3 regions of the Cytobacillus sp. FSL K6-0129 genome follow, and region 2 is predicted to be linked to each of the others. Evidence: riboswitches for the same ligand, from Rfam matches in the RefSeq annotation. Region 2 holds a riboswitch; each other region holds the start of a gene.
The links. A riboswitch is a leader RNA that binds a small molecule or an ion and turns the genes downstream of it on or off. The one in region 2 is predicted to bind S-adenosylmethionine.
Positions count from the first base shown of each region.

Region 1: it holds a riboswitch for S-adenosylmethionine, as region 2 does, so the genes downstream of both, MHI57_RS15690 (bifunctional homocysteine S-methyltransferase/methylenetetrahydrofolate reductase) here and MHI57_RS02885 (phosphoadenylyl-sulfate reductase) in region 2, are expected to answer to the same signal.
Region 3: it holds a riboswitch for S-adenosylmethionine, as region 2 does, so the genes downstream of both, metK (methionine adenosyltransferase) here and MHI57_RS02885 (phosphoadenylyl-sulfate reductase) in region 2, are expected to answer to the same signal.

Region 1 covers NZ_JBBOXM010000001.1:3,158,422-3,162,617, forward strand. The annotation lists gene MHI57_RS15690 (bifunctional homocysteine S-methyltransferase/methylenetetrahydrofolate reductase) at 1-1,413, opposite strand, end outside; SAM riboswitch class I at 1,520-1,632, opposite strand; gene rpsJ (30S ribosomal protein S10) at 1,991-2,299, shown strand; gene rplC (50S ribosomal protein L3) at 2,336-2,965, shown strand; gene rplD (50S ribosomal protein L4) at 2,990-3,613, shown strand; gene rplW (50S ribosomal protein L23) at 3,613-3,897, shown strand; gene rplB (50S ribosomal protein L2) at 3,926-4,196, shown strand, end outside.
Region 2 covers NZ_JBBOXM010000001.1:588,757-592,952, forward strand. The annotation lists gene sat (sulfate adenylyltransferase) at 1-954, opposite strand, end outside; gene MHI57_RS02885 (phosphoadenylyl-sulfate reductase) at 968-1,687, opposite strand; SAM riboswitch class I at 1,851-1,955, opposite strand; gene MHI57_RS02890 (hydroxymethylglutaryl-CoA lyase) at 2,397-3,335, opposite strand; gene MHI57_RS02895 (CaiB/BaiF CoA transferase family protein) at 3,348-4,196, opposite strand, start outside.
Region 3 covers NZ_JBBOXM010000001.1:1,961,169-1,965,364, forward strand. The annotation lists gene metK (methionine adenosyltransferase) at 288-1,487, opposite strand; SAM riboswitch class I at 1,788-1,913, opposite strand; gene pckA (phosphoenolpyruvate carboxykinase (ATP)) at 2,301-3,884, shown strand.

The DNA of each region.
Region 1 (4,196 bases), 2.6 Mb from region 2:
ATGAGGATTAAATGCTGCCCCGACAGAAAAGACGGCATTTTCACCAAGTTCAGAACCTGAAGGGGAAATTCCTTCATTAAATTGTTTAATCATTTCTATTAATTCAAAGGAAGATAAATCAAACACAGATGAAGCGCCTGGGAAATTACCAACTCTTGCCGGATCCCCTGTAATGGCTAAAATATCATGCAATCCCAATGTATGAAGACCCATGAGATGTGATTGTAAGCCGATTAAATTTCGATCTCTACAGGAGAGGTGGACAAGTGGTCGAACGTTTGTATCCTTTTGGATGATATGTGCTAGGGCTTCATTTGCGATTCGTGGTGTCGCAAGAGAGTTATCTGCGAGTGTGATTGCATCAACCCCAGCATCTTTTAAGGCTCTGGCACCTTCAAAAAATTTAGCAGTTGATAGCTTCTTAGGTGGGTCTAGTTCGACGATGATGGTGCGTTTTTTTTGTACAAGTGTCTCTAACGGGGTATTGGTGCGTTCGATTGTAATTCTCTCTATTTTAGGTTTCCTTTTATTTGTTACTTGTTTTTCAATAATAGGTACAGCATGCCTAACTTCGTCTGCAAATGCTTTAATATGGCCAGGTGTCGTTCCGCAGCAACCACCAAGCAGTCGAACACCTTGCTTAAGGAAGGACTTCGCTGATTTTCTAAAATAGTCTTCACTCTCCTTATATTGAATCGTACCATCGATATAGGCCGGTAGACTCGCGTTAGGATATGCAGAGAGAAACGCGTGCTGAGGTAATTCAACGGAGGAGAGTGTCTCTAACATATGATGTGGACCTAAACGGCAGTTTACCCCGACAACATCTGCCCCTTTAGCTTCTAACCTTTTTAAGGCGTCATTAATTAACGTCCCATTTTGTAATATAGCGATTTCTTGTAAAGACACTTGGGCAATTATAGCTATATCCGTTTCTTTCCGGGCAATAGAGAGAACCGTTTCTAATTCTTCTAAATCATAATATGTTTCAAGAAGGAGCCCATCTACGCCTTCTAACAATAAGCAGTATAGCTGTTCACGAAAGTTACTTTTAATTTCATCTAGAGGAATAGAGAGGGGGTTTAATCCTCGTACACCTCCAATTGTGCCAAGCACATATGCCTGGTGCTGTTGAATACTAGATCGTGCCAGTTTTACAGCCGCACTATTAATCTCTTTGACTGAATCCTCTAGGCCATACCGTTTCAATTTTAAATAATTCGCAGCATAGGAATTTGTTTGAATTAAATCAGCACCTGCATGGAGATAGGCTTGATGAATGTGCTGAATTTGTTCCGGTGCTGAGAGGTTTAACTCTTCAAAACATGTATCCGTACCATAAGAATAAAGAAGTGTTCCTATCGCACCGTCAGCAATTAATACTTGGTTCTTCATTTTTTCAAGGAAGTTCAAAGGTCTCACTCCTTCAATTCATATTTTGTTGAATTCAATGGATGAGAAGCCAAAGAGAAAATAAAAAAGGCCCTCAAGAAGAAGGCCTATTATTATCATAGTCATCTTCTCATCTTTCAAGCGTATAGCTTGTAGGAATTAGCACCTTTTCAATAGTGTTCACTATTGATGGTTGCTGAGGTGTCATCGGGCCTATCCCTCAACCTCTCATGATAAGAAATAAAAAATATTTTATTGACTAAAATTTACATGAATGAGTCTATGTTTGTCAAATAAAAATTTAGAAAATTTAAAAATAAGTAATTAAGTAAGCGTTTTTTTAGAAAATGATGTAAAGAGGAAGATATACTTGAAAACACTATTAACAGCAGTTATAATGTTAAAAGTGTGCAGAACAGAGAGAAACGCAATCAATAGTTGCATTTGTTATGTCTTTTCTGTATAATAGACAATGTTGGTCTTTGACTGCGATGAAGTGAAAGGTTGCTGACACACCCGGCCGCTTTGCCATGGCGAGTGTGTGGGAAATTTTCACGGAGAATGTCTATATGAAAATAGGCGAAAAGGAGGGAAAATAATGGCAAAACAAAAAATTCGTATTCGTTTAAAAGCTTATGATCACAGAATTCTTGATCAATCTGCTGAAAAAATCGTTGAAACTGCAAAACGCTCTGGTGCGGCTGTATCTGGTCCAATCCCATTGCCAACTGAAAAGTCAGTTTACACAATTCTTCGTGCGGTGCATAAATATAAAGATTCTCGTGAGCAATTCGAAATGCGTACACACAAACGTTTAATCGACATCATTAATCCAACACCACAAACAGTCGATTCATTAATGCGTTTAGACTTACCATCTGGTGTTGATATCGAAATTAAACTTTAATTAATACATTAAAACAATCTAGGAGGTGTGACTGAAATGACCAAAGGAATCTTAGGAAGAAAGATTGGTATGACTCAAGTATTTGCTGAAAACGGTGATCTTATCCCGGTAACAGTGGTTGAAGCTACTCCAAACGTTGTTCTTCAAAAGAAATCAGTTGATACTGATGGATACGAAGCAATCCAAATCGGTTTTGAAGATAAACGCGAAAAGCTTTCAAACAAACCGGAAAAAGGACACGCTGCTAAAGCTGATACTACTCCTAAGCGCTTCGTTCGCGAATTACGCGGAGCTGACTTAGCTGAGTATGAAGTTGGTCAGGAAGTCAAAGTTGATATTTTCGCTGAAGGTGAAAAAATTGATGTAACAGGAATTTCAAAAGGTAAAGGTTTCCAAGGTGCAATTAAACGCCACGGACAATCTCGCGGACCAATGGCACACGGTTCACGTTACCACCGTCGCCCAGGTTCAATGGGTCCTGTTGCTCCAAACCGCGTATTTAAAGGTAAACTATTACCTGGTCGCATGGGCGGAGAACAAATCACAGTACAAAACCTTGAAATCGTAAAAGTAGATGCAGAACGCAATCTTCTATTAGTAAAAGGTAATGTACCTGGCTCTAAAAAAGCGCTTCTAAAACTAGTAAGTGCGGTTAAAGCAAAGTAATAACCCGGAAAGGAGGAAGTAAGAATGCCTAAAGTTGCATTATTAAACCAAAGTGGTTCACAAGTTGGCGATATTGAGCTGAACGACTCAATCTTTGGTATCGAGCCAAACAACCACGTGATGTTTGAAGCTGTTATTATGCAAAGAGCTTCTCTACGTCAAGGAACTCATAAAACTAAAATTCGTTCTGAAGTAGCTGGCGGAGGACGTAAACCATGGCGTCAAAAAGGCACAGGTCGTGCTCGTCAAGGTTCAATTCGTTCACCACAATGGCGCGGAGGCGGTACTGTATTTGGTCCTGTACCACGCAGCTATAGCTATAAATTACCTAAAAAAGTTCGTCGCTTAGCTATCAAATCAGCGTTATCTACTAAAGTTGCGGAAGAGAACATTCTAGTATTAGAAACACTATCTTTCGAAGCTCCAAAAACAAAAGACTTTAAAGGTCTACTTAAAGGTCTTTCTGTAGATTCTAAAGCATTAATCGTAACTGCAGACATCGATGAAAACGTAGCATTATCTGCTCGTAACATCCCTGGAGTAACAGTTGTTACTGCTAACGGAATCAGCGTATTAGACGTTTTAAATCATGATAAATTGATCATGACTAAGCAAGCGGTCGAAAAAGTAGAGGAGGTGCTTGCATAATGGATGCACGCGATATCATTAAGCGCCCCGTTATCACTGAACGTTCTACTGACATCATGGCTGACAAAAAATATACTTTTGAAGTTGATGTAAGAGCTAATAAAACTCAAGTTAAAGATGCTGTTCAAGAAATCTTTGATGTAAAAGTTGAAAAAGTGAACATCATGAACTACAAAGGTAAATTCAAGCGCATGGGTAAATTCGGTGGTTATACAAACAAACGCCGTAAAGCGATTGTTAAACTAACTGCTGACAGCAAAGAAATCGAAATCTTTGAAGCTTAATTTCTAACAAGAAGAGGAGGGAAATGAAATGGCGATTAAAAAATACAAACCTACCTCTAATGGTCGTCGCGGCATGACGGTATCTGATTTCGCAGAAATCACTACAGACAAACCAGAAAAATCTTTGCTTGCTCCAGTAAAGCGCAAAGGTGGCCGTAACAACCAAGGTAAGTTGACAGTTCGTCATCAAGGCGGCGGTCATAAACGTCAATATCGTATCATCGACTTTAAACGTGACAAAGATGGAATACCAGGTCGCGTTGCTACAGTCGAGTATGATCCAAACCGCTCAGCTAACA
Region 2 (4,196 bases):
ACTATGTTCAAAGAACAACGGTGTAATACCCAGCTCTTCTTTCGTAAAGTTGTGGAAAATTTCTTGGGCATCGTATGTACCATAATAATTGCCAACACCAGCATGGTCTCGCCCAACAATAAAATGTGTACACCCGAAGTTTTTTCTAGCGATAGCGTGAAAGATGGCTTCCCTCGGCCCAGCATATCTCATTGCTGCTGGGTATACACCGAGGTGAACACGTTCACGAGGGAAATATTCTTTTAAAAGAATGCGATAACTTTCTAAACGAATAGTTGCCGGGATATCATCTGCTTTCGTTTCACCGACTAAAGGGTTCACAAATAAGCCATCGACAGTCTCAAGGGCGGCCTTTTGAATATACTCATGGGCACGATGAATCGGGTTACGTGTTTGAAAGCCAACAATCGATTGCCAACCTTTTTCTACAAACAAAGCCCTAGTGTCTTTTGGCTCTAACCAAACATCTGTAAAGTCTTTTTTCTCAGGTTTTCTTATAAGGGTGATCTCACCAGCTACGTAATGATTGCCTCTTTCAAAAAGTCGTTTCACACCTGGATGCGCATGGTCGTTAGTTTGATAAACATGATGTGCCTCTATCTCTAAATCTGGTCTAAACCATTCCGACACTGTGATGACTCCATAAGTTGTATTCTCGAAATCCAAGCGATATTGTTCCCCTTTATCGAGTTGTTCTGCAACCGATAGATCAACAGGTAATGTAATGGGAAGTGACCAAACCGTGCCATCACTTAATCTCATTTTTTTCACGACAGATTCATAATCTTCTTTGCCTAAGAAACCGGTTAGTGGGCTAAATAGGCCAATAGCAATCAACTCTAAATCACTTAATGCAATTCGGTCGATTGCGATTGTTTTTGTCACTTTAGCTAGATCGAATTGTGGTTCATATTTTTGAATTAATGTTCCTCCATGTGGACTAGGTAAGCTCATTTGTTTACTCCTTTTAAGAATTAGTATGCAAGCCGCATTCTGTTTTCGTTAAGCCTTGCCAACGACCCGCGCGGGAATCAGCGTCTTCATTTGTTGGTTGCGTGCAAGGAAAACACCCAATACTCGGATAGTTCACATCATGTAAAGCATTATAGGGTAATTGTTTTTCTTTGATATAATCCCAGACATCTTTCGTCCGCCAATGAATAAGTGGACAAATTTTGATGTTTGTGAATTTCTCATCCTTGTTCACAAAATTAGTATACTTTCTTGTGGGTGACTGTTCGCGCCTAAGACCTGAAATCCACGCTTTTTTTCCCACCATTGCTTCTTGTAAAGGTAGTATTTTACGTATTTGACAGCATTGATTCGGATCTTTTTTCCACAATGCCGACTCGTAACGAGCGGCTTGTTCATCTAATGTTAAATGAGGTTTTTTCATTTCAACTTGAAGCGCTGGAAAACGTTTTTTTATATCTTCAATCACTTGATAAGTTTCAGGAAAGTGTAAATCCGTATCAAGAAAAACCAACTTAGCCTCTCTTTTGATTTGCGTAATTAAGTCGATAAGGACGATGGCTTCGGCACCAAAACTAGAAGCATACACAATTTCATCCTCGTTGTACGTGTGATAGGCCCACTCTAGAACAGACAAAGCGCCTTTCGAGTGATCATCGGTAGTAAAGCTTGCAGAAATATCCTGCCAGTTCTCATAAGTAATCGCCTGTTGCATTTCATCCCTCCTTTTCCGATAAAAAAAGACGGCATTTCCCCATTGAAGGAAAATGTCCGCCTTTAGTTGTCTAATCAGCGAATGACTATTATTTTTTAAGAATCACCTCTTATACAAAAAACACCTTTTCAATAAGAAAAGGTGTGAGATAACGATTCATGACACCTTATCTTTCAAAATGAATCAACATTTTGCTGGAATTAGCACCTTGCATTAAGCAGGTTGCCGGGTTTCATCGGGCCAGTCCCTCCACCTCTCTGGATAAGAAAATATTGGATAAGATAAATCCTAACATACTATCAATAAAAGTCAATACAAAAATCTAATTTTTATGATTTGTCAGAATTATTTAATTGAAACTCATGAATATACATAAACGTTAAGAAAAAGTTAATTTCTTCTGAGAGCGCTTCTCAAATATCCTCATAAAAGAAATAACGTTTTATAAAGGATGTAACTGCCGTTAATAATTAGTTAAAGATATAGTAAAAAACATGGTATGAGCTTCTCTTTTGATGGTCTCAATTGTTCTTTGAAATTAAAATCGAAAATAATCATATTAGGAGAATTATATACTGCATTTACAACTAAAAGATTTCCTCCAAAAGCTGCCCTTGAAAAATTAAAGACATAATACTTCTCACTTAGCTAAAAGTAAAATTCAATCTATCTTCATTCTCTTAAAGGAGGATTAATAAGAATAGAAGTTTTATCCCAACTTTTCTTGGGTTTTTGGAGCTAGGTGTAAGTCAGAACATTTACCAGCCTTCAAAATAAAGCTATCAGAATATTCAGGATATTTAATCTCTATTTTTTTTCCTAGCTTAATGACTTTATCCAAATCTACACCTGTTGAAATACCCATCTCTTCAAAACCATGAATAAGGTCTTCAGAGGAGATATTTCCAGTGGCGTTTGGTGCATAAGGGCAGCCACCTAGTCCAGCAATCGAGCTATCAAAATCCCGAACACCCATTTCATAGCCTGCTACGGCATTGGCAAAAGCCATACCTCTCGTATTATGCAAATGTAAGGATAAGGATAATTCTGGGAATTTACTAGTGAGATGCCCAATAATGCGCTTAACTTTTACCGGATTCGCCATCCCTGTTGTATCAGCTAACGATAACTGGTATATTCCCATATCTATATATCTTTTGCAAATCTCTTCAATTCTTACCAAAGGTACATCCCCTTCGTAAGGACATCCAAATATGACAGAAATGCTGCCTGATACACCCATAGAAGCTTCTGTTGCGCGTTTTACTAGAGGTTCAAAACCTTTCATTGCATCGAACGTTTTGCTATTAGCGTTACTGATACTGTGGGAATCTGTTGCTGAAAGCATTAGTTTTACTTTATCTACTTCTGCTTCAATCGCTCTTTCTAATCCTCGTAAATTCGGGACAAGCGCACGTAGTTTTACCCCTTGCTTGCGCTTTATTTTTTGCAGTACTTCAGCAGCGTCCGACAGCTGAGGAATTGCTTTTGGGTGAACAAAAGATGTGACCTCAATTTGCTTGAAACCGCAGCTAATCATTGAATTAATCAATTCGACCTTTTCTTCTGTAGGAATGATTTCTGCCAGACTTTGAAAGCCATCGCGGGGGCAAACTTCAGAAATAATGACCTCTTCTTTCAAATTCATGTTTTTCCCTCCTTAGATTACGTTATTTTCTTTTAAAATCTCAATTTCTTCATGATTATAATTAAGAATGCCAGAAAGGATTTCCTCATTGTTCTCTCCCAAATCTGGGCCTACATTTCGAACAGCCCCAGGTGTCTCAGAGAATTTAGGGATGATACCAGGCATTTTTATTTTTCCTAGACGAGGGTGGTCAACCTCTATGATATTTTGTCGTTCTTTATAGTGAGTGTCTTCGAAGATATCTTTAATACTATATATTGGACTAATTGGGACCCCATAGTCATCTAGCAGATTCTGCAATTCTTCTCTATTAAATTGTTTCACCCAATCGGCAACAATTCCGTTTGTTTCCTCAAATCGGCTAAGGCGGGCGGCATTATTATGATATCGCTCATCTTCAAGCATATCTTCCCTGCCCATTGCAGCTGCTAAACGTTCAAATGTACGATCAGAGCTAGTGACAAGAGACATCCAGTGACCATCTTTTGTTTGAAATGTTCCTGCCGGACTGGAGTGTCCGCTCAAACCTGGCGTACGCTCTTTCACGATTTGCTTTTGATCATATTCCGCAATAAGAAATTCCATCATTCTAAACATAGATTCATATAATCCGATATCAATATATTGTCCTTCCCCTTGTTCTGCTGTATCACGATGATATAGACCTGTAACCGTTGCAAAAGCAACGTAAATACCCGTCACATAATCTGTTAATGAAAAAGACGGACTAATGGGAGGTCGATCCGTGTATCCATGTAAATAAGTAAATCCACTATAGGCAGTCGCTGGTGTACCAAATCCTGCTTTGCTGGCATTTGGACCTGTCTGACCATACCCTGTAACCCTTGTCATGATTAAGTT
Region 3 (4,196 bases), 1.4 Mb from region 2:
CAATTTAAGACGAAAAGATGACAATTATTTTAATTTTATATGAAATCGTTTCCTTAAGCGTATTTGTCCATTATTAGGGGGCTTAAAATATTATATTTATTTGCTACTGTAATATCTAAAAAAACGACTTTTACTCTTCTATCTTTGGCTATTCCACTTCTTGATGTACGAGCTAATCGCTTTGGCTCAATTGTACGTTTATTAAAATTTAACGATAGCCCCTTTTCCACATAAAAAAACTGTAGAAAACTCATTAAAGGAGTTTTCTACAGCCATAATTTTCTAATTTATTTTAAAGCTTCCTTACGCAATTCTTCCGCTTTATCTGTGCGCTCCCAAGGTAAATCAATATCTGTACGACCAAAATGTCCATAAGCAGCTGTTTGCTTGTAAATCGGACGGCGTAAATCAAGCATTTTGATAATGCCAGCAGGACGGAGGTCAAAATTGTTTCTAACAACTTCAACTAAAACATCCTCAGATACTACTCCAGTTCCAAATGTATCAATACTGATGGATACCGGCTGAGCAACACCAATTGCATATGCTAATTGTACTTCCGCTTTGTCAGCTAGTCCAGCAGCAACGATATTCTTTGCTACATAGCGAGCTGCGTAAGCAGCTGAACGGTCAACTTTCGTTGCATCCTTACCAGAGAATGCACCACCACCGTGACGTGCATAACCGCCGTATGTGTCAACGATAATTTTTCTACCAGTTAAGCCAGCATCACCTTGAGGTCCACCAATAACGAAGCGACCTGTTGGGTTGATGAAGTATTTTGTGTTTTCATCAATTAATTCAGTAGGAACAACTGGGTTAATTACATGCTCTTTTAAATTGCGTTGAATTTGCTCTAAACTAATTTCTGGATGGTGCTGCGTAGAGATAACAATTGTATCAATACGTACAGGTTTGTTGTTTTCATCATATTCTACTGTTACTTGTGTTTTACCATCTGGGCGAAGGTAAGGTAAGATTTCCTCTTTTCTTACTTCAGCTAAACGGCGAGAAAGTTTATGAGCTAATGAAATAGGTAATGGCATAAGCTCTTTTGTTTCATTACATGCAAAGCCAAACATTAAACCTTGATCTCCAGCACCAATGGCTTCAATTTCTGCATCAGTCATCTGTCCTTCACGCGCTTCTAATGCTTGGTCTACACCCATAGCAATATCAGCTGACTGTTCATCAATAGAAGTTAATACAGCACATGTTTCAGAGTCAAAGCCATATTTTGCACGTGTATAACCAATTTCCTTAATGGTTTCACGAACGATTTTTGGAATATCTACATATGTGGATGTAGTGATTTCTCCTGCAACCAATACAAGACCTGTAGTAACAGACGTTTCCGCAGCAACCCTCGCATTTGGGTCCTGTGATAAAATAGCATCTAATATTGCATCAGATATTTGGTCACTGATCTTATCCGGATGACCTTCAGTTACTGATTCAGAAGTAAACAATCTACGTTTTGTTGACATCTGACTTCCTCCTTATTTATCGAATCAATAAGACTTTATTATAGTCTTTATTTTTGATACGGAACTCATTCCCTTATTTGAATCTTCATTATTTATGGGCCAATGTTTATCTCATACCCTTAATAACCTATGCGCTAACTTGGAATATTGAGAATAAAATGGTTGGTCTTTTTCCCATACATAAATAGTACATTCCAAAAGCCGCTCCTCGTATTCGCCAACATCATGTTAAAAAGCATGAAAAAAAACCTCTTCTCTGATTTAGTGAAAAGGTTGAAGCAAAATGATTCGCGCCTTTCACTCTTATCGTTCAAGGATAGTGAGTAATAAATCCTTGCATCAGGTTAGCACCTTTGCTCATGAAAATGTAGTTGGCAGGTTGCTGGGTTTCATAGGGCCTGTCCCTCCACCAGCTCGGGATAAGAGAGTATCCGTTCAAGGATTCATCATAACTTACACATGGAATATAGTCAAATGTTTTTCATTAACAATTCAATGTAAAAATTGTCATATCCGACTCTATAAACTTTAGTTTTGATAACGGATAATTTTAGTTAAGATCATACCGTTCTTTTTCCTTAATATATATAAAAATTACATTAAATTTGCTGATTATCCTTTTTAAATTTGCAAAAGCTATTTATAATGAATACTGCCTGTATTTGTGACAATTTCATTAATTATATAAAAATGATTTATATAGTATAGACTGAATGAATAAATGTGTTATACTATTTTTGAAGAAATAATCACAAATAGCGACTGAGATGCATATCTCTTAAATAATATTATATAAAGGAAGGTATTCATCAGATGAATTCTGTATCGATAACTGAGTTAAATGATTTACTAAAAGGCGAAAACATCCAAGTTCAATTATCTGTGCCGCAACTAGTTGAAAAAGTATTAAACAGAAACGAAGGTGTTCTTACATCTACTGGTGCAATTCGCGCGACAACAGGTAAGTATACAGGTCGTTCACCTAAAGACAAATATACTGTTGAAGAAGCAAGCTCTAAAGATAAAATTGACTGGGGAAGTGTGAACCAACCAATTTCTGAAGCAGTCTTCAATAACTTATACAACAAGGTGATTGCTTTCTTAAAAGAGAAAGAAGAAGTTTTCGTATTCAAAGGATTTGCTGGTGCGGATAAAAAACACCGTATGCCAATCCAAGTAATTAATGAATATGCTTGGCATAACCTTTTTGCACACCAATTGTTTATTCGTCCTACAGAAGAAGATTTATTAGATCACGAATCTGAATTTACAGTTATTTCAGCACCTAATTTCAAAGCAGACCCAGCAGTTGACGGTACAGCTTCAGAAACTTTTATCATCGTTTCATTCGAACGCCGTATTGTACTTATTGGTGGTACTGAGTATGCTGGTGAGATGAAAAAATCTATTTTCTCTGTTATGAACTACATGCTTCCTGAAAATGGAATTCTCCCTATGCACTGTTCAGCCAATGTTGGCCGCGAAGGTGATGTTGCTTTATTCTTTGGCCTTTCCGGAACTGGTAAAACAACATTATCAGCTGATCCCAACCGTCGTTTAATCGGTGATGATGAGCATGGCTGGTCTCCAAATGGAGTATTCAACATTGAAGGTGGCTGCTATGCGAAGTGTATCGACCTTACACGTGAAAAAGAACCACAAATTTTCGATGCCATCCGTTTTGGCGCTGTACTTGAGAATGTTGTATTAGACAAAGAAACACGCGTAGCAGATTATGCGGACAATACGCTAACGGAAAACACGCGTGCGGCTTACCAATTACAAGCAATTGACAATATTGTTGACCCGAGTATTGCAGGTCACCCGAATACTATTATCTTCTTAACAGCTGATGCTTCTGGTGTATTACCTCCAATCTCTAAATTGAATAAAGAACAAGCAATGTATCACTTCCTAAGTGGATACACTTCTAAGCTGGCTGGTACTGAGCGTGGTATTACTTCACCACAAGCGACTTTCTCCACTTGTTTTGGATCACCATTCTTACCATTACCAGCTCAACAGTATGCAGAAATGCTTGGTAAAAAAATTGACGAGCATAACGCGAAAGTATTCCTAGTAAACACTGGTTGGACTGGTGGAGAATATGGTGTAGGAAGCCGTATGAAGCTTGCTTATACACGAGCAATGGTTGAAGCTGCTCTAGAAGGCGAACTAAATTCTGTTGAGACAGTAACTGACCAAGTATTCGGTTTAGAAATTCCTCAACATGTAACTGGTGTTCCAGATGAAGTACTATTGCCTAACAAAACTTGGCCAGACCAAGATGCATATAATGTAAAAGCAAAAGAACTTGCTAATGAATTCCGTGAAAACTTCAAGAAATTCGGTAATATCTCTAGTGAAATCGCTGAAAAAGGCGGTCCTATCGCTTAATTAAAAAAACCTTCGAGCATCCGACTCGAAGGTTTTTTGTTTCAATAATTTCACTTCACTCATCACTCACTGTTTATTTTTGAGGGTCAAAATACCGGTTCAACCGGCTTCGATTTCTAATAAGTGCGATTAACTTAAGTCAATCGATTAGCTAATCTCACCAAGTTGCAATCGACGGCTTGTTTCATATAGCCACCACTCACTATCTTTCCTATGTATCCAATATTCGCCCTTTATGAGTCTACAAATTAGCTGCTAACTTAAGAAACGATGATCTTTTGTTGATGGTCACCGCTTAATAAATACTTATAT